DNA from 4 places in the Streptomyces sp. NPDC005774 genome. Region 1 is predicted to be linked to each of the others. Evidence: riboswitches for the same ligand, from Rfam matches in the RefSeq annotation. Region 1 holds a riboswitch; each other region holds the start of a gene.
The links. Region 1 has a riboswitch for cyclic di-AMP ahead of ACFYQA_RS30425 (transglycosylase family protein). Riboswitches for the same ligand answer to the same signal wherever they lie in the genome.
Positions count from the first base shown of each region.

Region 2: linked by a shared signal. The riboswitch ahead of ACFYQA_RS28945 (peptidoglycan DD-metalloendopeptidase family protein) and the one ahead of ACFYQA_RS30425 (transglycosylase family protein) in region 1 are both predicted to bind cyclic di-AMP.
Region 3: linked by a shared signal. The riboswitch ahead of ACFYQA_RS02180 (M23 family metallopeptidase) and the one ahead of ACFYQA_RS30425 (transglycosylase family protein) in region 1 are both predicted to bind cyclic di-AMP.
Region 4: linked by a shared signal. The riboswitch ahead of ACFYQA_RS00505 (transglycosylase SLT domain-containing protein) and the one ahead of ACFYQA_RS30425 (transglycosylase family protein) in region 1 are both predicted to bind cyclic di-AMP.

Region 1 is NZ_JBIAIV010000045.1:26,105-31,183, reverse strand. Features, by position in the region: gene ACFYQA_RS30435 (cytochrome P450) at 1-824, shown strand, start outside; gene ACFYQA_RS30430 (transglycosylase family protein) at 1,152-2,105, shown strand; cyclic di-AMP (ydaO/yuaA leader) riboswitch at 2,417-2,585, shown strand; gene ACFYQA_RS30425 (transglycosylase family protein) at 2,590-3,351, shown strand; gene eno (phosphopyruvate hydratase) at 3,723-5,012, shown strand.
Region 2 is NZ_JBIAIV010000041.1:1,553-6,631, forward strand. Features, by position in the region: gene ACFYQA_RS28925 (aspartate aminotransferase family protein) at 1-838, shown strand, start outside; gene ACFYQA_RS28930 (helix-turn-helix domain-containing protein) at 924-1,547, shown strand; gene ACFYQA_RS28935 (DUF6126 family protein) at 1,544-1,666, shown strand; gene ACFYQA_RS28940 (tyrosine-protein phosphatase) at 1,742-2,539, opposite strand; cyclic di-AMP (ydaO/yuaA leader) riboswitch at 3,045-3,207, shown strand; gene ACFYQA_RS28945 (peptidoglycan DD-metalloendopeptidase family protein) at 3,212-4,186, shown strand; gene ACFYQA_RS28950 (SGNH/GDSL hydrolase family protein) at 4,498-5,079, shown strand, end outside.
Region 3 is NZ_JBIAIV010000002.1:15,587-20,665, reverse strand. Features, by position in the region: gene ACFYQA_RS02190 (dihydrofolate reductase family protein) at 438-1,571, shown strand; tRNA gene ACFYQA_RS02185 (tRNA-Met) at 1,637-1,710, shown strand; cyclic di-AMP (ydaO/yuaA leader) riboswitch at 2,078-2,235, shown strand; gene ACFYQA_RS02180 (M23 family metallopeptidase) at 2,247-3,284, shown strand; gene ACFYQA_RS02175 (PrsW family intramembrane metalloprotease) at 3,382-4,746, opposite strand; gene trmB (tRNA (guanosine(46)-N7)-methyltransferase TrmB) at 4,799-5,079, opposite strand, start outside.
Region 4 is NZ_JBIAIV010000001.1:100,822-105,900, reverse strand. Features, by position in the region: gene ACFYQA_RS00510 (polyprenyl synthetase family protein) at 1-568, opposite strand, end outside; cyclic di-AMP (ydaO/yuaA leader) riboswitch at 1,207-1,374, shown strand; gene ACFYQA_RS00505 (transglycosylase SLT domain-containing protein) at 1,380-1,868, shown strand; gene ACFYQA_RS00500 (HAD family hydrolase) at 1,915-2,784, opposite strand; gene ACFYQA_RS00495 (GNAT family N-acetyltransferase) at 3,033-4,124, shown strand; gene ACFYQA_RS00490 (glycosyltransferase) at 4,223-5,079, shown strand, end outside.

The DNA of each region.
Region 1 (5,079 bases):
CCTTCCCTCTCCCCATCTACGCCATCTGCGACCTGCTCGGCGTACCCCGGGAGGACCAGGACGACTTCCGCGACTGGGCGGCCATGATGATCCGGCATCAAGGCGGTCCCAGAGGCGGCGTCGCCCGGTCGGTGAAGAAGATGCGCGCCTACCTGGCCGATCTGATCCACCGCAAGCGCGAGGCCCTGCCCGCCGAACCCGCCCCCGGCGAGGACCTCATCTCCGGTCTGATCCGTGCCTCCGACCACGGTGAGCACCTCACCGAGAACGAGGCCGCCGCCATGGCGTTCATCCTGCTGTTCGCGGGCTTCGAGACCACCGTCAACCTCATCGGCAACGGCGCCTACGCCCTCCTCACCCACCCCGAGCAGCGCGAGCGCCTGCAGACGTCCCTCGCCGCCGGGGAACGCGGACTGCTGGAGACCGGAGTGGAGGAACTCCTGCGCTACGACGGTCCCGTGGAGCTGGCCACCTGGCGGTTCGCCACCGAGGCGCTCACCCTCGGCGGGCAGCACATCTCGGTCGGCGACCCGGTCCTCGTCGTCCTGGCCGCCGCGGACCGGGACCCGGAGCGGTTCACCGACCCCGACACGCTCGACCTCGCACGGCGCGACAACCAGCATCTGGGATACGGCCACGGCATCCACTACTGCCTCGGCGCTCCCCTGGCCCGCCTGGAGGGCCAGACCGCGCTCGCCACGCTGCTGACCCGTCTGCCGGACCTCGAACTCGCCGCGGAACCGGCCGAACTGCGCTGGCGCGGCGGTCTCATCATGCGCGGACTGCGCACACTGCCGGTGCGATTCACCGCGCTGCCGACGTGATGTCGCCTACAGAGCGCCGTGCTCGGCACGCATTCCGAAATGCCCCGGATGGCCGCCGAGTCCGCCCCGGGCCGGCCTCCGGCTGCCTTTCGTCCTCGGGCAAGTGACCGTCAGGTCCGTTGTGGACACGGTCCGTCGAACCCCGGCGGGACCAGCGTGAAGATGACACTCGCTCACCTCTGTGATCTTTATGTGATCTGCGCGGCATGAACTTGTGACAGACGTTCGACTGCCGATACGTTCACCCATCAAGCACGGCGTCTCGTTCTTGCGGCACCACAGCTCGAACCGCCGTGCGAGCAACCGTTGTCTGCGAAAGGTCTCCGCATGCTCTCCGGGAACGGTCGTCACCGTCGCCCCCGCCAGGCTCCGGCTCTCCTCGTCGCGGCCGGAGTGACCGGCTCGGCCATCGCGATCCCCCTCCTCGGCGCCGGCGCGGCCAGCGCGGCCGACGGCTCGACCTGGGACAGGGTCGCCGAGTGCGAGTCCGGTGGCTCTTGGAGCCAGAACTCCGGCAACGGTTACTACGGTGGCCTGCAGTTGGCCCAGGGGGACTGGGAGAAGTACGGCGGCCTCGACTACGCGACCAGCGCCGACCAGGCCAGCCGCGGCCAGCAGATAGCGGTGGCCGAGAAGATCCTCGCCGACCAGGGTGTCGGCGCGTGGAGGGCCTGCGGGCTGCTGGGGGGCCTGGGCCAGGACTTGTCCGTGCCCGACGTCGACACCGGTACGCAGGGCGACTCGACGGACAAGTCCGGTCCCGGAAGGTCCGCCACTCCGTCGCCGTCCCAGTCCTCCGACTCCTCGTCGGACGCGAAGGACGCCAAGGGCGCCGCGGACGGCAAGGAGAAGGAAGAGGGTGCGGACGGATCGGCCGAGCCCGACGCTTCCACCTCTCCCTCCGCCTCTACCCCCGTCAAGGGTGAGAAATCCGACAAGTCGGGGCAGGAGGGTGGCGCTTCGGCATCGGTCGACGGCGAGGACTCCGGCGGCGGCCGTCACCGCGGCGCCAGCGCCGAGGAAGAGGTGCGGGAGGACCGCGACGCCGGATCCTCCGGCCGGCACGCCTCGCGCGGCGGCCTCGGCTTCGCGCGCGGTCTTGACGGCTCGTCCCCGTCGGGCGGCTCCGGCACGAACTCCGGCAGCGGTTCCTCGGCCGACTCCGATTCCCCCGCTTTCGGCGGTGGATGGCTCGCCCAGTACGGCGAAGGGGGCGAGGTCGTGGGCGCGGCCGTCCCGAACCTCATCCTTCCCGGTCAGGCGCTCGGGTTCGGGTCCTAATCGGACAACGGCTGACATCCGGTCGGCAGTCGGGCGCGCAGGCCTCTCCCGGCCGGGCGGCGGGCGTGCGCCGGTCGGCCGGTGACGGGGCGGCAGGTGGGTCGGCGCGCGAAAAAGCGCGCCGACAAAGCCAATTGAGGGTCACGTTTCGCGACGAATGTCCGATTTAAAGGCGATGAGAGATAGGTCTCAGAAGCCCTGATCGTCTTTGATAATCCGCCGATCCCGTGTCTACGGTCGTGACCGCTCGCCATCGCGGGCCCCGGCCGCCACCACGCCGAATCCTGCCAGTGGCAGCACGGGAACAGTCGTCGCGTCATGCGCCGTAGGCAGGAGCGGGGGACCCAAGGTAGGCGCCGGATCCGGTGGAGAAAGCCGGATGCGGCTTGGGGTGAAGTCGCGTCCCGGGAGGGACGCGGCCGGGCAACTCAACCGGCCCGAACCCGACAGCTCACCTCGTAGGCGTCGGTGAGGGGATCCAACCATGCTGTTTTCCGGCAAGGGCAAGCACCGCCGTCCGTCCAAGGCCACCCGTGTCATCGCCGTCGCCGGCGTCACCGGTGCCGCTGTCGCCGCCCCGCTGATGGCGGCCGGCAATGCTTCCGCCGCAACCGCCTCCGAGTGGAACGCCGTCGCCCAGTGCGAGTCCGGCGGCAACTGGTCGATCAACACCGGCAACGGTTACTACGGCGGTCTGCAGTTCTCCGCCTCCACCTGGGCCGGCTACGGCGGCACGGCGCACGCCGGCACCGCCGACCAGGCCAGCAAGGCCCAGCAGATAGAGATCGCCGAGAAGGTCCTCGCGGGCCAGGGCAAGGGTGCCTGGCCGGTCTGCGGCAAGGGCCTGTCCAACGCCGCCCACAGCGGTGGCGGCTCCGCCGAGGGATCGGGCAACCAGAGCTCCGGCCGCCAGAGCAGCGGCTCCTCGCAGGAGGCTCCGAAGCAGGAGGCTCCGAAGCAGGAGTCCCAGGAGCGGAGCACCGAGGCCGCCCCCGAGCGTTCCGCCGAGCAGAAGGCCTCCCGCTCCGACGAGCGTCCGGCCGCCAAGAAGACCGTCACCACCCCGACCGGCGAGAAGGTCGAGAAGGGCGACGGCGAGTACAAGGTCGTCAAGGGCGACACCCTCAGCTCGATCGCCTCGGAGCACGACGTCAAGGGCGGCTGGGACAAGCTGTTCAAGCTGAACGACGACATCGTCGAGGACGCCGACCTCATCTACCCGGGTCAGCAGCTGCACCTGAAGTAAGGCGCGGCCGCACGTCCCGCCCCGCCCCCACGGGGTCCTTGCCCCGCCCCGGCGCGTATCCCCCGTACGCGCCGGGGCGGGGCTTTTCCGTATCAGGTGCTGGATCCGGTCCGTACGCGGTGCTGGACTCGGCCTCCCGTCTCCCGTCTCCCGGCCTCCCGCCCCCGTCTCCCGGCCTCCCGCCCCCCGTCTCGCGGTTTTCCGTCTCCCGGTTTTCCGATACCGCCTTTGTTCCGTTCGGAAACAATTTACTCTCGGTTCTGTCCGCGAAGCGGCCGACCGGATGGCCGATCGCCCCGAGCCGGATAGGCTCGGGTCCGCAGGGCCCCGTGGCCCCGCTGAACCACGTCACATCCATGAAGGAGATGCTCGTGCCGTCCATCGACGTCGTCGTAGCCCGGGAAATCCTGGACTCCCGAGGCAATCCCACGGTCGAGGTCGAGGTCGGCCTCGACGACGGCAGCACGGGTCGTGCCGCCGTCCCGTCCGGCGCCTCCACCGGCGCCTTCGAGGCCGTCGAACTCCGCGACGGCGACCCCGACCGTTACCACGGCAAGGGTGTCGAGAAGGCCGTCCTGGCCGTCATCGAGCAGATCGGCCCGGAGCTCGTCGGTTACGACGCCACCGAGCAGCGCCTGATCGACCAGGCGATGTTCGACCTGGACGCCACCGAGAACAAGGGCTCCCTCGGCGCCAACGCCATCCTCGGCGTCTCCCTGGCCGTCGCCCACGCCGCCTCCGAGGCCAGCGACCTGCCCCTCTTCCGCTACCTGGGCGGCCCCAACGCGCACCTGCTGCCGGTGCCGATGATGAACATCCTCAACGGCGGTTCGCACGCGGACTCCAATGTGGACATCCAGGAGTTCATGATCGCCCCGATCGGCGCGGAGTCCTTCTCCGAGGCGCTGCGGTGGGGCACCGAGGTCTACCACACGCTGAAGAAGGTCCTGAAGAGCAAGGGCCTGGCCACCGGCCTCGGCGACGAGGGCGGCTTCGCCCCGAACCTCGGCTCCAACCGCGAGGCACTCGACCTCATCCTCGAGGCCGTCAAGGAAGCCGGTTACACCCCCGGCGAGCAGATCGCCCTCGCGCTCGACGTCGCCGCCTCCGAGTTCTACAAGGACGGCACGTACGTCTTCGAGGGCAAGGAGCGCTCCGCCGCCGAGATGACGGAGTACTACGCCGAGCTGGTCGAGGCGTACCCGCTGGTCTCCATCGAGGACCCGCTGTTCGAGGACGACTGGGACGGCTGGAAGGCCCTCACCGACAAGCTCGGGGACAAGGTCCAGATCGTCGGCGACGACCTGTTCGTCACCAACCCGGAGCGCCTGGCCCGCGGCATCGAGGAGGGCGCGGCCAACTCCCTGCTGGTCAAGGTCAACCAGATCGGTTCGCTGACCGAGACCCTGGACGCCGTCGAGCTGGCCCAGCGCAACGGCTTCAAGTGCATGATGTCGCACCGCTCCGGTGAGACCGAGGACGTCACCATCGCCGACCTGGCCGTCGCCACCAACTGCGGCCAGATCAAGACCGGTGCCCCGGCCCGCTCCGAGCGCGTCGCCAAGTACAACCAGCTGCTGCGCATCGAGGAGATCCTCGACGACGCCGCGGTGTACGCGGGCCGCAGCGCCTTCCCGCGGTTCCGCTCCGCGAACCAGTAGGCGCAGCACGGGCTGACACCCGTGCGGGCTCACACCCGCACGGGATGACGACCCGGGCCGTGTCCCA
Region 2 (5,079 bases), on a different contig from region 1:
CCTGGGTGATGTGGACGCGCTGGAGAGGGAGCTGGCCAAGGGCGACGTCGCCGCCCTCATCGTGGAACCCATCCAGGGCAAGGGTGTGCACGCGGCCCCGCCCGGCTATCTGCGCGCCGCCCAGGAACTGCTGCACCGGCACAAGGCACTGCTGATCGCCGACGAGGTGCAGACCGGCCTCGGACGGACCGGCGACTTCTACGCCTACCAGCACGAGGAAGGGGTCGAACCGGACCTGGTGTGCGTGGCCAAGGCGCTCTCCGGCGGCTATGTGCCGGTGGGGGCCACGCTCGGCAAGGACTGGATCTTCCGCAAGGTCTACTCGTCGATGGACCGGGTGCTGGTGCACTCGGCCAGCTTCGGGGGCAACGCCCAGGCCATGGCCGCCGGCCTCGCGGTGCTGGCGGTGATGGAGAACGAGCAGATCGTCGCGAACGTCCGGACTACCGGGGAGCTGCTGCGGTCCCGGCTCGCGGCCCTCGTCGACACGTACGAGCTGCTCGCCGACGTCCGTGGCCGGGGCCTGATGATCGGCATCGAGTTCGGCCGGCCGCGGTCTCTGAAGCTGCGCGGTCGCTGGGCCATGCTGCAGGCCGCGCGGAAGGGACTCTTCGCGCAGATGGTCGTCGTCCCGCTGCTGCAGAAGCACAGGATCCTCACCCAGGTCTCCGGCGACCACCTGGAGGTGATCAAGCTGATCCCGCCGCTGATCATCGGCGAGCAGGAGGTGGACCGGTTCGTGGATGCCTTCACCGCGGTCATGGACGACGCCCATGACGGCGGTCTGGTGTGGGAGTTCGGCAGGACACTGGTGAAACAGGCGGTCGCCGACCGGTGAGACCGTGATGTTCCGCAGGTCAGGCACTTTTTGCCTGTGAGGCAAGGGATTTGCCTCACAGGCAAAAGTACGGCTGAATGGAGCCATGAGTTCCCCCGAGGCCGAGCCGGCGGCCGGACCGGCCGCCGCGCTCCCCGCGGTCGCCCCGCAACTGCGCGCCCTGAGGCGCCGGGCCTCCCTGACGCTGGAGGCCGCCGCCCGCGAGGCGGGACTCTCCCCCGCTCATCTCTCCCGGCTGGAGACCGGACAGCGCCAGCCCTCGCTGCCGATGCTGCTCTCCCTCGCCCGTATCTACGGTACGACGGTTTCCGAACTGCTCGGCGAGACGGCCGCCGTCCGCGAGGCGGTGACGCGCGCCGGCGACATGGAGCCGACCTCCGCGGGCGGCTGGACGTACCGGCAGGCCGGTTCCCCCGGGCGCGGGATGCAGGCCCTGCGGGTCCAGGTCCCGTACGGGGCCCAGGGCGACATCGTGCGGGTCCATCCGGGCGAGGAGTGGCTGTACGTCCTCAAGGGGCGGCTGCGGCTGCGCCTCGGGGACGCCCTGCACCGCCTCGCCCCGGGTGACAGCGCGCACTTCGACTCGCTGACCCCGCACCGTATCGCCGCCGAGGACCCCGACGGGGTCGAGCTGCTGTTCGTCCACACCCTGCTGCAGAGTCCCACGGCCGCCCTGTGCCTGGGCCCCACCCAAGGAGATCTGTCATGAAAGACCTGGAGGAGAAGTTTCCCCGCGCCCTGTGGGTGAGGCTGTTCGTCTACGTGGTGGTGGGGCACCTCTTCGCGGGCTTCATCTATCTGCTGTTCGAGCTGGGCGCGAAGCAGTAGTCCCCGGACGGACACGGCAGGAGCCGAGCGACTCCGTGATCCCCCGGTCGAGCGTCCGCTCGACCGGGGGATCACTCAGTCCAGCATGCGCTCGCGCAGCCGCTCCCGGTTCTCGGGGGTGAGTCCGAGTGCCTGCTCGAGGTAGGGGTCCACGCCGCCCCAGGTCTCCTCGATCGTCTCCAGCGCGGCCGACAGATACTCGGCGCGGGCGTCGAACAGGGGGTCGAGCAGCTCCATGACCTCGGGGGAGTAGGCCGAGGCGGGGGTGCCGCTGCGGCGCACCTTGTAGCGGCGGTGCGCGGCGCTGGACTTCAGGTAGTCGTCGAAGATCGCGTCCCGTTCCACGCCCAGCGCGAGCAGTGTCACCGCCACCGACAGACCCGCGCGGTCCTTGCCCGCCGCGCAGTGCATCAGCGCGGGCACACACTCCTCGGCGAGCGAGAGCAGCACCCGGGAGTGCTCGGCGGTGCGTTGCCTCACCGTCACGCGGTACGAGGCGATCATCCGCTTCGCCCCCTTGTCGCCGGCGAGGACCGAGCGGAGCTGGTCCAGGTCCCCGTCGCGGACCATCCTCCAGAACTCGGCGCCGTCGGCCGGGTCGCTCAGCGGCAGATTCACATTGCGCACGCCGGGCAGTTCGATGTCCCGCCCGTCCAGCTTGTGGTCGGCCGCGTTACGGAAGTCGAAGACGGTGTGCAGTCCCAGGGAGGACAGGAAGGCGGCGTCCTCCTCGGTGGCGTGCGCGAGATGGCCGCTGCGGAACAGCACCCCGTGCCGCACCCGGTGGCCGTCGACGGTCGGCAGGCCTCCCACATCACGGAAATTGCGCACCCCGGTGAGCTCGGGTTCGGTCGACGGGATCTGCTGCGTCACGGGGGCCCCTCTCCCACTCTGCGCCGCCGACGCGGCGGCGTCGGCGGGTGTCACCCGACGATACGACATGCCTGACAGGGGCAATGAGTTGGTGACGGGGCCGTCGGAGTGGAGACGGGACTGTCCCGGTGGAGCCGCCGGCGTGGACGGATCCGCGCCGGACCCGCGGCCGACCGGTCGAGCCATCCATATTTACCTTATTGGGTCGTTCTGTCCGTTTGGGGGGTTTAGTCGTAATTTGCTCCGATAGGCGGGGAGATGGGGATGGGGTGGTGAGCATCGTCATAGAGGTGACGATGCGTTGTCGCCATGTTCACGTAATTCCAGTATTGCGCAAGGGGATTCGGGGGGTGCCGAAAATTCGGGGCGACTCCGAGTGACGGTTTTCAGGTCAATGGATCACTAAACAACGCCTTCGCTCGGAAGATCGGGCTTGTCCCTTTGCGTCTCGGTCGCCTACGTTCGCCATCGATCCGGACGGACGCCTAATCCTGCCGCTGTCCGGAGCCTTCACACTCTGATCCGCGTATGGCAGGAGCGGGGGACCCACAGGTACGACTGCCTGTTCCGGTCTCCGGAACGGCTTGGGGTCAAGTCGCGTTTTCGACGCGGCCGGGCATCTCCAGCCCGCACCCGACAGCTCACCTCGTAGGCGCCGGAGAGGAATTCGTCATGCCCGCAAAGGGTAAGCACCGTCGTCCCAGCGTTTCGCGTCTCACCCGTTCCATCGCCGTCGCCGGAACCGGTGGCGCCGTACTCGCCCTGCCGCTTCTCGGTGCCACGGGAGCGAACGCCGCCACTCCGCAGGCCGCCCCGGAAAAGGCCGTCCAGTCGTATTCCGTCGCCGGCAAGACGTCTGACGGCGTGAAGGTCGACGGCGACAGGAACGGCGACACCCGCACGTACATCGTGAAGGGCGGCGACTACCTGGCGAAGATCGCCGAGTCCGAGAACGTCGACGGCGGCTGGAAGCAGCTCTACTCCGACAACCGCGAGACCGTGGGCGACGACCCGTCGCTCATCCACCCCGGTCTGAAGCTCTCGGTCGACGGCAAGGCCGCCGCGACCGGCGCGCCGAAGAAGTCCTCCTCTTCCGAGGCGCCCTCTTCGTCCGCTCCGGCCGCTCCCTCGGCTCCGTCCTCCGCCTCGAATTCGTCGACGGCCGGCGAGGCCTCCGAGCAGTCCGCGCCGAAGTCCTCCTCCGGCTCGACGACCGCGAACCAGGCCGCGACCGCCTCCGGCTACAGCTCGCCGGTACCCGGCAGCGGTCTCGGCACCGCCTACAAGGTGGCCGGCAGCATGTGGTCCAGCGGCTACCACACCGGTGTCGACTTCGCCATTCCGACCGGCACCTCCCTGAAGGCCGTGGGCGCGGGCACCGTCGTCTCCGCCGGCTGGGCCGGCTCGTACGGCAACCAGGTCGTCATCAAGCTGAACGACGGCCGCTACGCCCAGTACGCCCACCTGTCCTCGCTGTCCGTCTCGGCCGGCCAGGCCGTGAGCGGTGGCCAGCAGGTCGGCCTCTCGGGCTCCACCGGCAACTCGACCGGCCCGCACCTGCACTTCGAGATCCGCGCCACGCCGGACTACGGCTCGGACCTGGACCCGGTCTCCTACCTCCGCGGCAAGGGCGTCTCCATCGGCTGACCCCCGAGGCAACCTGCCTGACGCGCCGAAGGCCGGACCCCCGATCCCCGGGTCCGGCCTTCGGCGCGTTGGCGCGTTCGGTGGGCTCGGCGGATTCGGCGGGGTGGAGTTCCGGGAGCGCCGGGGATGTTCCGTGCGTCACGTTGCTCGCCGCTCAACGTCCCCGCGCGGAGGGCTATTCCGAATTGGCCCACACTTCGCGAGTGGCTTATCTCACCGCCCGTCAATGCCTTCCTACGGTCGCGTAGGTCACATTCGAAGGTGAATCATGTCCGGGTGTGGCAGACGATTCGAAGAATGACAGCAAGGCAGTGATCGGGTCGTACGTGGCGGTGGGGGACAGCTTCACCGAGGGCGTCGGTGACCCCGGCCCCGGCGGGGCATTCGTCGGCTGGGCCGACCGATTTGCGGTGCTTCTCGCCGACCGGCGTCCCGAAGGCGACTTCCGGTACGCAAATCTCGCGGTGCGCGGAAAACTGCTCGACCAGATCATGGCCGACCAGCTTCCGCGGGCCGTCGAACTGGCCCCCGCACTGGTTTCTTTCTGTGCGGGCGGCAACGACATCCTGCGCCCCGGCAGCGACCCGGACGAGGTGGCCGAGCGTTTCGAGCGGGCGATCGCCGCGCTCACGGCGGTCTCCGGCACGGTTCTGGTGACGACCGGGTTCGACACCCGTGGCGTACCCCTGCTCAGGCATCTGCGCGGCAAGATCGCCACCTACAACGGGCATGTGCGGGCCGTCGCCGACCGGTACGGCTGTCCGGTGCTCGACCTCTGGTCCCTCAGGAGCATCCAGGACCGCAGGGCCTGGGACACCGACCGGCTGCACCTGTCGCCCGAGGGGCACACACGCGTGGCGCTCCGCGCGGGACAGGCTCTCGGCCTGGACGTC
Region 3 (5,079 bases), on a different contig from region 1:
TGGGGAATGCTTCTTCGTGTTGGTGGGGGTTCTCCGCCATACGGGGCTGCGGCCGGTACACCCACGGGTCCCGAGGGGTTACGGCCTGTGCGTCCCGGGACCGTGGCCCGGGGGTTTCTCAACGCTCACATCCGACCCCCGGCACTCGCCATCCGTGACGCCACCAAACGGGATGGCGGACGACACCCACGGGGCATGGGGGGAAGGTCCTCATCGCGGGCCGGTTGTCGGACTCGGCGAGTCACCGCGTTTCCACGCCGTACGGTTCGCGCCGTACGGTTTCGCGCCACGTGGCGGTGGCACACCGTACGGCTTCCCTCCGCGCGGGGACACACCGGGTGCAAGACTCTCTGCGCCGGCCCAGTCCGGCCCAGTCCGGCCCAGCTCAGTCCAGTCCAGCCCTGTCCTGCCCGCCGTCCCTGTCAGGAGCGCCGTCGATGCCCCACCCGTACGTCCTGCTGTCCGCCGCCGTCTCGCTCGACGGGTATCTCGACGACACCGGCCCCGAACGGCTGCTGCTGTCCGGTCCGGAGGACTTCGACCGGGTCGACGAGGTACGGGCGTCGGTCGACGCGATCCTGATCGGCGCCGGCACGATCCGCGCCGACAACCCCCGGCTGCTGGTCAACGCGCCCGAGCGGCGTGCCGCCCGGGTCGCCGAGGGCCGCCCCGCATACCCGCTGAAGGTCACCGTCAGCGGCTCGGGCGACCTGGACCCGGCGGCGCGGTTCTGGCACACCGGCGGCGCGAAGGTCCTCTACACGAGTGACAAGGGTGCCGAACGCGCCCGCGCGCACGGCATCGCCGCCGACATCGTGCCGCTCGGTGCCGAACTCGACTGGCGGCGGCTCCTGACGCACCTGTACGACGCGTACGGCGTCCGGCGGCTCATGGTCGAGGGCGGCGGTCTGATCCACACCCAGCTCCTCACCCAGGGCCTCGCAGACGAGCTCCAGCTGGTCCTCGCCCCGCTCTTCGTCGGGGACCCGGACGCCGCCCGCCTCTTCGGCCCCGGCACCTACCAGGGCGGCCGGCTGCGGCTGTCGGAGACCCGCCCCATCGGCGACGTCGTCCTCATGCGCTACGAGCCCACCGCCCCCGGCACCGGCCCGCTCCCGGTGGCCGCCGACCACCACTGGCTGGCCCTCGCCTGTGAACTGGCGGACCGGTGCCCGCCCTCGGAGACGGCGTTCAGTGTGGGCGCGGTGGTCGTGGCGGCCGACGGCACCGAACTGGCGCGCGGCCACTCCCGCGAGGCCGGCGACCCGACGGTGCACGCCGAGGAGGCCGCCCTCGCCAGGATCGACCCCGCGGACCCGCGGCTCGCGACCGCCACCGTGTACTCCAGCCTGGAACCCTGTGCCCGCCGCGCATCCCGTCCGGAGCCCTGCGCCCGGCTGATCCTGGACGCGGGGGTACGGCGGGTGGTCACCGCCTGGCGGGAGCCGGACACCTTCGTGGCGGGCGCCGACGGCAGTGGCGTGCTGGCCGCGGAGGGTGCCACGGTCGTCGTTCTGCCGGAGCACAAGGAGGCCGCCGAGGCGCCGAACGGCCATCTGACCGGCCGGTGACGGAGGGGCGGCGGGCATGTGTGTGCGGAGTGCCCCGCGGATGCCGTATGCTGGTTACACAACGGCGCGGGGTGGAGCAGCTCGGTAGCTCGCTGGGCTCATAACCCAGAGGTCGCAGGTTCAAATCCTGTCCCCGCTACTGAAGGTCGAGGGCCGGAATCCGAAAGGGTTCCGGCCCTCGGTCGTTCCCGTTCCCCCTTCTCGGCCCAGGACCCGTCTTCCGGGTCTTCCGGCGGAGGTTTCGAGAACGCGTCCCCCGGGCAGCCCTTCCGCACCGATGTCACGCCAGGTGATCGGGCCACCGCGCTGCGCATAACGACTGACGTGTCGTCAGGTCCAGTGTGACGAATGAGGGGAAGTCAACTCGCCCGTTTTGAGGTGGTCGTGGCGCTTAAGTCTGTGCGGAATCGTTAACGATCAAGAGGAACGGCTTGGAATACGAGCCCTCCGTCTATTAACGTTCGATAACGCAGCGCGGTCGTCCCAGCCGTCACACGAGTCGGCTCCGTGCGCACGCGCCGAATCCCGCAAGGGAACCGGGGAACCAACACCTTGGGGTGAATCGTGCGGATGCCCCCGTGGAGACACGGGCGGTATACGCGCGTAGGAGACCTTCCTGCTCCGAACCCGTCAGCTAACCCGGTAGGCGAGAAGGAAGGAAAGGAGTGCGCCCACGTGGCGTCAAACCGGCCTGCTCCTGAGGCCCCCTTCATGCCGAGCCAGCGCGACAGCGAGACCTTCGGCTACGGCAGCATCCGCACCGACGAGGGCCCCTTCGAGGAGTGGAACCCCACCGCGGAGTCCCTTCCTCCCGTGCGCGGCCGGCATCGCGTCGGCAAGCAGCGCGGTGGAGGCCTCGCCCGTAGCTCCACCGTCCTGGGCGTCGGTGTCATAGCCGCTGTCGCCGGTGGCGGCATGGCCAGCGCCCAGACCGGCAAGCCGCCGGTCTCGATCTCGATGCCGGACCTTCCCTCTGTCGGTTCCCTCATCTCCGACGAGGAAACCCCCCAGGGCTCCGCCACCCCGCTCAGCAGCATCGGCACGGTCGCCGACGAGGCCGAGCAGGGCGGCAGCACCTCCGACGCCGGCGAGGTGCTGCGCGCCCGGATCATGGCCCAGGTCGAGCAGCAGCAGAGCCAGGCCGAGGACAAGGCCGCCGCCGAAGCCGTCGCCAAGGCGGAGAAGGAGGCCAAGGAGCAGGCCGCCGCCGCGAAGAAGGATGCGGAGGAGAAGGCCGCCGCCGCCAAGGAGAAGGCGGAGGAGGAGGCCGAGAAGAAGGCCGAGGCCGAGCGTCTTGCCAAGCTGGCCACGCAGTACGCGCTGCCCACCTCCTCGTACACCATCTCCTCGACCTTCGGTCAGGCCGGCGCCTACTGGTCCTCCGGCCAGCACACCGGTCTGGACTTCGCCGCCCCCACGGGCACGCTGATCAAGGCGGTCCACACCGGCACGATCACCTCCGCCGGCTGGGACGGCTCCTACGGCTACAAGACCGTGCTGACCCTCGACGACGGCACCGAGGTCTGGTACGCCCACCAGTCCTCCATCAACGTCAGCGTCGGCCAGCAGGTCAACACCGGCGATGTGATCGGCCGTGTCGGCTCCACCGGCAACTCCACCGGCGCCCACCTCCACCTGGAGGTGCACACCGGTGGCTCCGGCTCGGGCATCGATCCGCTGGCCTGGCTGCAGTCGAAGGGCCTCACCGTCTGAGACACCGGCCCCCGGCCGGTTCCCGCGTGCTCTCGCAGCCACAGCCCCGGCAGTCCCGACGACGACCCCCCGACGTCAGGACTGCCGGTCCGGCGTTTCAGGGGCGGTACGGGTACACGTACGGATTCGGCCCGGACGCCGGGTACCCGGGGTGCGCGGGACAGGCGGGGTTCACGACGCCGTACGCGCCGTGCCCCCCGTACACCGGCCAGGGCGGGGCGGGCGGCGCGGTGACCCGGGCCGCGTGTTCCAGGGCCGGGCGGGCCGTGTCGCGGCGCCGCCACAGTTCCCGTAGCAGCTCGTGCTCCCGCGCGGTGAAGTCCGTGCCCGCGCGGCCGCGGCGCCCCCGGTGCCGCAGGAACGCCAGCGACGTCGCGTACGCCCCGTACTGCGCCACCGCGCGGGCCGCGGCCCGGCCGCCGTGCCCGCGCGCGTACCGCAGGGCGACGCGCCGGGCCCGCATCGAGCCGAGCGCGTAGGGCTGGGCCGGGGTCAGCCAACCCGCCCTGACGTAGGTGGGCAGTTCCTCCCGCACGGTCCGCAGCTCGCGCTGCCGGGTCCACACCACCAGCCAGGTCAGCAGGCCGAACGACGGAACCATGAACGCCGCGTACACGGCGAAGAAGCCGTACTCGCCGAGGGTCGAGGAGACGTTCCACAGCGCGTGCATGCCCATCGCGAGCAGCAGGCCGCCGAGCGGGAGCAGGAAACGCACCGGGCGCCGCCGCCCGGTGGCGAGCGCGGCCGTCCCGAAGCCGATGCCGGTGAGGACCGTGAAGAGCGGGTGCGCGAACGGCGACATGACGACGCGGACGAAGAACGTCGCCGCGGTGACGGAGGAGACGCCGCTGCCGCCGATGAGCCGGTCGGTGCCGAAGGCGGTGCCGAGGTAGAGGATGTTCTCGGTGAAGGCGAAACCGGTGGCGGTGACCCCGGCGATCACCACGCCGTCGAGGATCGTGGTGAAGTCGCGTCTGCGGAACAGGAAGACCAGCAGGACGGCGGCGGCCTTCACGGACTCCTCCACGACCGGGGCTATCACGATCGCGCCGAGCGTGTCCGCGCGGGACGGGTCGGCCGTCTCCGTCGCTATCCACCGCGTGGCGAAGCTGTTGGCGACGATCGCCATGAGCGCGGCGGCGCCGGCGCCCCAGGCGAACGAGAAGACGAGGTTGCGCCACGGACCGGGTGCGACCCGGTCCAGCCAGCGGAACGCGGCGACGAGCAGCGGCACCGGCAGGACGGCGAGGCCGAGGCCGACCAGGAAGCCCTCCGTACCGGTCTGCTCGCGGACCAGGCCCAGGATGACCAGGCCCGAGAGCGCGAGGAGGGCGGTCGGCGCCCCGTGGCGCACCCAGGGCTGCTGCCACCAGTGCGCGTGCCGCCGGGAGGGCCCGTCGGCCGGCCCCGCGGGGCCGGGGACCGCACCGGGCTGTGTCGGGTACGGACGGCTGATGGCCACAGCATTGACCCTAACGAGGGAACGGTGCTGCCCGCAGGAACACCAGGTGGACTCAGGCGCCGGCGGCGTTCTGTTCCTCGGGCCGGACGGCGGCCCGGCTGTCGGGCCGGTCGTCGTGGTGTACGCGGTGGAAGAGCAGGTCGTTCACCACATGTCCCTTGGCCAGCCCCTGCCCCTCGAAACGGGTCAGCGGCCGGAACTCCGGACGGGGTGCGAAACCGCCGTCCGCCACGGTGTTCTCGAAGCAGGGGTGCGCGGTCAGCACCTCGAGCATCTGCTCGGCGTACGGCTCCCAGTCGGTGGCGCAGTGCACGGTCGCGCCCGGGGCGAGAC
Region 4 (5,079 bases), on a different contig from region 1:
ACCGGCAGGAGACGGCGACCAGCGAGCCGGTCTTTCCGCTGAGGACGTCCAGGTAGTGGTCGACCGGGTCCCGGCCGTCCTGCGGCCCCGCGGTCTCCAGGATCTGACCGGTGACCAGTCGCTCGAACGCCTCGGCCTGCACCCGTACGGCCTCCGGTCCGAGGTCGGCCAGGATGTGCGAGGCGCGGGCGAAGAGGAAGTCACCGGTGAGGACGGCGACGGAGTTACCCCAACGGGTGTTGGCGCTGGGCACCCCACGCCGTACGGCGGCGGCGTCCATCACGTCGTCGTGGTACAGCGTGGCCAGGTGGGTCAGCTCCACGACCACGGCGGACGGCACGACGCCGGGCGCGTAGGGATCGCCGAACTGGGCGGAGAGCATCACGAGCAGCGGCCGGAACCGCTTGCCCCCGGCCCGCACCAGGTGCTGGGCGGCCTCCGTGATGAAGGGCACCTCACTCTTGGTGGCCTCGAGCAGCCCCTCCTCGACAGCCGTCATCCCGGCCTGGACATCGGCTTCCAGAGCCTGGTCCCGCACGCTCAGCCCGAACGGCCCGACGACGGTCACGAGAGGTCTCCTGTCTGCTGGTGTCCACTGGCGCTTAGACGTCTTGCACAGTCTGTCGATAGGTCGCTGACATCACTCGAGTCAGCGTATCCGGTCATGTTTCGATCACCGCCAGCACCCACATTCCCCAGACTCACCTGCGCACGCGTGCACGGCGTCTCACGGCACCCTCCGATATCGGATCACAACCAGATCGTTTCTGATCAGTTGGTAACAAAGGATATTCCTCGCCTTTCGGGCGTGACGACCCACCCTCGGGACGCACCCCGAACCACGATCCGAACCATGATCCGACACGCGATCCAGCACGCGGTCCGACACCCGGACCATCCTGCCCGCCCAGGCGCACGATTTGCCGCAATTGCCAAGTAAATCCCTCCTGGTGGCAAATGCGAACGCGCCGTGCGGCCAGTGAAGTGAGTCACGCACCCCCCGGCACACCCACCCCTCACACCCGTCGGCGATTCCCCTTGCCCCGAAAGCGAGTTGACTCTTGGCATCCGCAAAGGGCCAAGTGCCGCAAACGCCCGGATACAAGATCAAACAGCGTGATCCGTGACGGTTGCACTTGTTTCCGACAAGTGCACTCGCATACGTTCCCGGCCTGTCGGGCGGACGCCGAATCCTGCCACCGCCCGCGCCACCCATCGATGAACTCACGCACGGCAGGAGCGGGGGACCCAGGTAAGCCGCCGGACCGGTTCGCACCCGGAACGGCTCGGGGTGAAGCCATGCCCGCAGGGGCACGGCCGGGCACTCTCCCGCCCGAACCCGACAGCTCACCTCGCAGGCGTAGGAGAGGAACACAGACATGACCGCATCCGGTTCGCCCCGCCGCTTCGGCCGCTCCCGCCTCGTCCGCTCCCTCGCCGTCGCCGGCGTCGTGGCAGTCGCCCTCCCGCTGTTCGGCGCCACCGCCGCCTCCGCCGCCACGCCCGCCGCTGCCGCGACGTCCGGCGCCGGCTCCGTGACCGCGTACCCGGACAACCTCGACGGCTGGATCCGCGAGTCGCTGTCCGTCATGGCACAGCACGGCATCCCCGGCAGCTACGACTCCATCCACCGCAACATCCTGCGCGAGTCGTCCGGCAACCCGCAGGCCATCAACCTGTGGGACTCCAACGCCGTGGCCGGCACCCCGTCGAAGGGCCTGCTCCAGGTCATCGACCCGACCTTCCAGGCCTACCACGTGCCCGGCACGACCTTCGACCCGTTCGACCCGGTCGCGAACATCACGGCGGCCTGCAACTACGCGGCGGACCGCTACGGCTCCATCGACAACGTCTTCGGCGCCTACTGAGACACCCGGGCCCATCGGGACGCCGGAACACCGACGGCACCGAGGCCTACCGGGACACCCTCCCGGACCAGGGGCGGGGCAGCACGTGCGGGTGCACGTGCGGCTCCGTTCCGCCGAACAACCGCTCGAGGACGACGGCCACGCCGTCGTCCTCGTTCGACGTGGTGACCTCGTCGGCCACCGCCTTGAGCTCGGGGTGCGCGTTGGCCATGGCGACTCCGTGGGCCGCCCAGTCGAACATCGGGATGTCGTTGGGCATGTCGCCGAAGGCGACGGTCCGCCCGGCTTCCAGCCCCAGGTGCTCGGCGGCCAGCGCGAGACCGGTCGCCTTGGTCACACCGCACGGCTGGAGTTCCACGGTGCCCGGACCCGACATGGTGACCGTGGCCAGCGAGCCGACCACCGAACGGGCCGTCGCCGCCAACTCGTCGTCGGTCAGGTGGGGATGGCGCAGCAGCACCTTGCTGATCGGCCGGACCCACAGATCGTCCCGCCGTTCGACCCGCACGGCGGGCAGCGTCGGGTGCGGCATCAGATAGCCCGGTTCGATCAGGGTGAGTCCGTCCACCCCGTCCTGGTCGACCGCGGCGTACAGCTCCCCGACCTCGGCCTCGATCTTCCCCAGTGCGGTCTCCGCCAGTTCCCGGTCCAGGGTGACCGACCACAGCAGCCGGTCCGTACCGGCCTCGTACACCTGCGCGCCCTGTCCGCACACCGCGAGCCCGGTGGCCCCCAGGTCGTCCAGGAGCGGCCGCACTCTGGGCGCCGGGCGCCCCGTCACCACGAGGTGCCGGGCACCGGCCCGCGCCGCCAGCGCCAGCGCGGCGAGGGAGCGGTCGGAGAGGGTGTCGTCGCCGCGCAGCAGCGTCCCGTCCAGGTCGGTGGCGATGAGCGAGCAATCGGTGGGTGCGGCCATGATCAGAGAATACGGATACCGCACCCGCCCGACTCACCACGCCCGAGCCCACCCGGCCCGGTTCACCCGGCCCGGCCCGCTCCACCCGGCCCGCTCCACCAGAGGCGCGGGTGCCCGAGGCGCGGGTGCCCCGGGCGCCATCTGCGGCCTCTGCACCACTTGGCAACAACATGCTCCGCTACCTACCGCCCTCGTGGTCTTGGGCGGTACCTTCCAAGTGTCCAGGGGGGACTTGATCGGGGGGTCAGGTGAGCAGTGGACGCACGCGTGTGCTGAGGCTCGAGGAGCTCGGCGAGGGAGAGCGGGAACGGTGGCGCGAGCTGCGCGCCGCGACGGAGGCGCCGCGCAGCCCTTTCATGGAACCGGAGTTCGCCACCGCCGTGTCGCGGGTGCGGCCGCAGGCCCGGGTCGCGGTGCTGTACGAGGGGGCGTCCGCCGAGCCGGCCGGATTTCTGCCGTACGAGCGGGGTGCGTTGGGGCAGGGCCGGGCGATCGGGCTCGGCGTCTCGGACTGCCAGGGCGCCGTCCTGAGGCCGGGTCTGGCGCCGGCGACCGATGAACTGCTGCGTGCCTGTTCGGTGTCGAGCTTCGCCTTCGACAACCTGGAGGCGGACCAGGCCCTGTTCGTCCCGCACGCGGCCGAGGAGCACGCCACCTTCGTCATCGACGTGGAGAAGGGGTACGAGACCTACGAGACCGTGCTGCGCGCCCAGTCGCCGAAGTTCCTGAAGACCACCCTGGCCAAGGAGCGCCGGCTCGGCCGGCAGGCCGGACCGGTGCGGTTCGTGTTCGACGAACGCGACCCGGCCGCGCTCCGCGCGCTCATCGGGTGGAAGTCGGCGCAGTACCGCAGGACCGGGCGCCGCGACCGGTTCGCGCAGGAGTGGATCACCCGGCTCGTGGGCCATCTGGCCGGGACCCGGGCTCCGGAGTGCACGGGCACGCTGTCCGTCCTGTACGCCGGGGACCGTCCCGTGGCCGCCCACTTCGGCCTGCGCTCGGCCTCGGTGCTGGCCTGCTGGTTCCCGGCGTACGAACCGGAGTTCGCGAAGTTCTCGCCGGGACTCGTGCTGCATCTGCGGATGGCCGAGGCGGCGGCCGGCGAGGGCATCGGCCTGCTCGACATGGGCCGCGGCCCGGCCGAGTACAAGGACTCCCTGAAGACGGGCGAACGCGCCGTCTACGAAGGGGAGGCGACGCGTCCGGGCCTGGGCGCCGCACTTCAGTTGCTGCGCCGCGAGCCCGCCCGCCGCGCGCACGGCTTCGTCGTCGCCCGGCCGCGTCTCGCCTCGCTGGCGTCGCGGACCTTGAAGGGGACGGCGCGGCTGCGCCGGCCGTGAGGGGTCCCGGCCGCGAGAACCGCTGGGGACGGCAACGGCAGCTCGCGACAACCGTTCGCCGGTTCGATGGTTCAACCGTTCGTGAGGAGGGAGGGCTCATGTCCCGCACAGCGCGTACGCAGGAGGAGATACGGCGGTTCCTGGACATCGGCGCGGTTCAGGTCGCCGAACTGGACCTGAACGGTGAGGAGACCGTCCTGAAACCCGGTCCGGGCAGCCCGCCGGTGACGCACGGCGAGGTGTTCCTGCTGGTCAGGAGAGACGGCCTGCCGGTGGGCACACTGCTGGGAAGGGTCCCGGAGGGGGCCGATCCGACGACGGTCCTGGCGGCGCTCGCACGGCAGGCGCAGGTCCAGGCGCAAGTCCAGGCGCAAGTCCAGGCGCAAGGGCGAGGTCCCGGCACGACGGAGGCGGCCGTGGAGAGCACCGTGCCGCCACCCTTCACCTCGGTCGTCGTGGCCACCCGGGAGCGGGCCGGACAGCTCGCCCGCGCCCTCGACTCGCTCCTCGCGCAGGACCATCCGCACTTCGAGATCGTCGTCGTCGACAACACGCCCGTGACGGACGAGACACGCGACCTGGTGCACCGGAAGTACGGGGAGCGCGTGCGGTACGTGTGCGAGCCGGTCCCCGGGCTCGCGACCGCGCACAACACCGGGCTCGCCCACGCCCTGGGCGAGGTGATCGCGTTCACCGACGACGACGTCGTCGCCGACGCCCGCTGGCTCACCGGGCTGACCGCGCCCTTCGCCACCGACCCGGAACTCGGCTGCGCCACCGGCCTGATCCTGCCCGCCCGGCTGCGCACCCCGGCCCAGGTCCTGCTGGAGAGCCACGGCGGCTTCGCGAAGGGGTTCACGCCGACGACGTACGACCCGCGGAACCCGCCCCGCGACGAACCGCTGTTCCCCTTCACCGCGGGCCGGTTCGGCTCCGGGGCGAACATGGCGTTCCG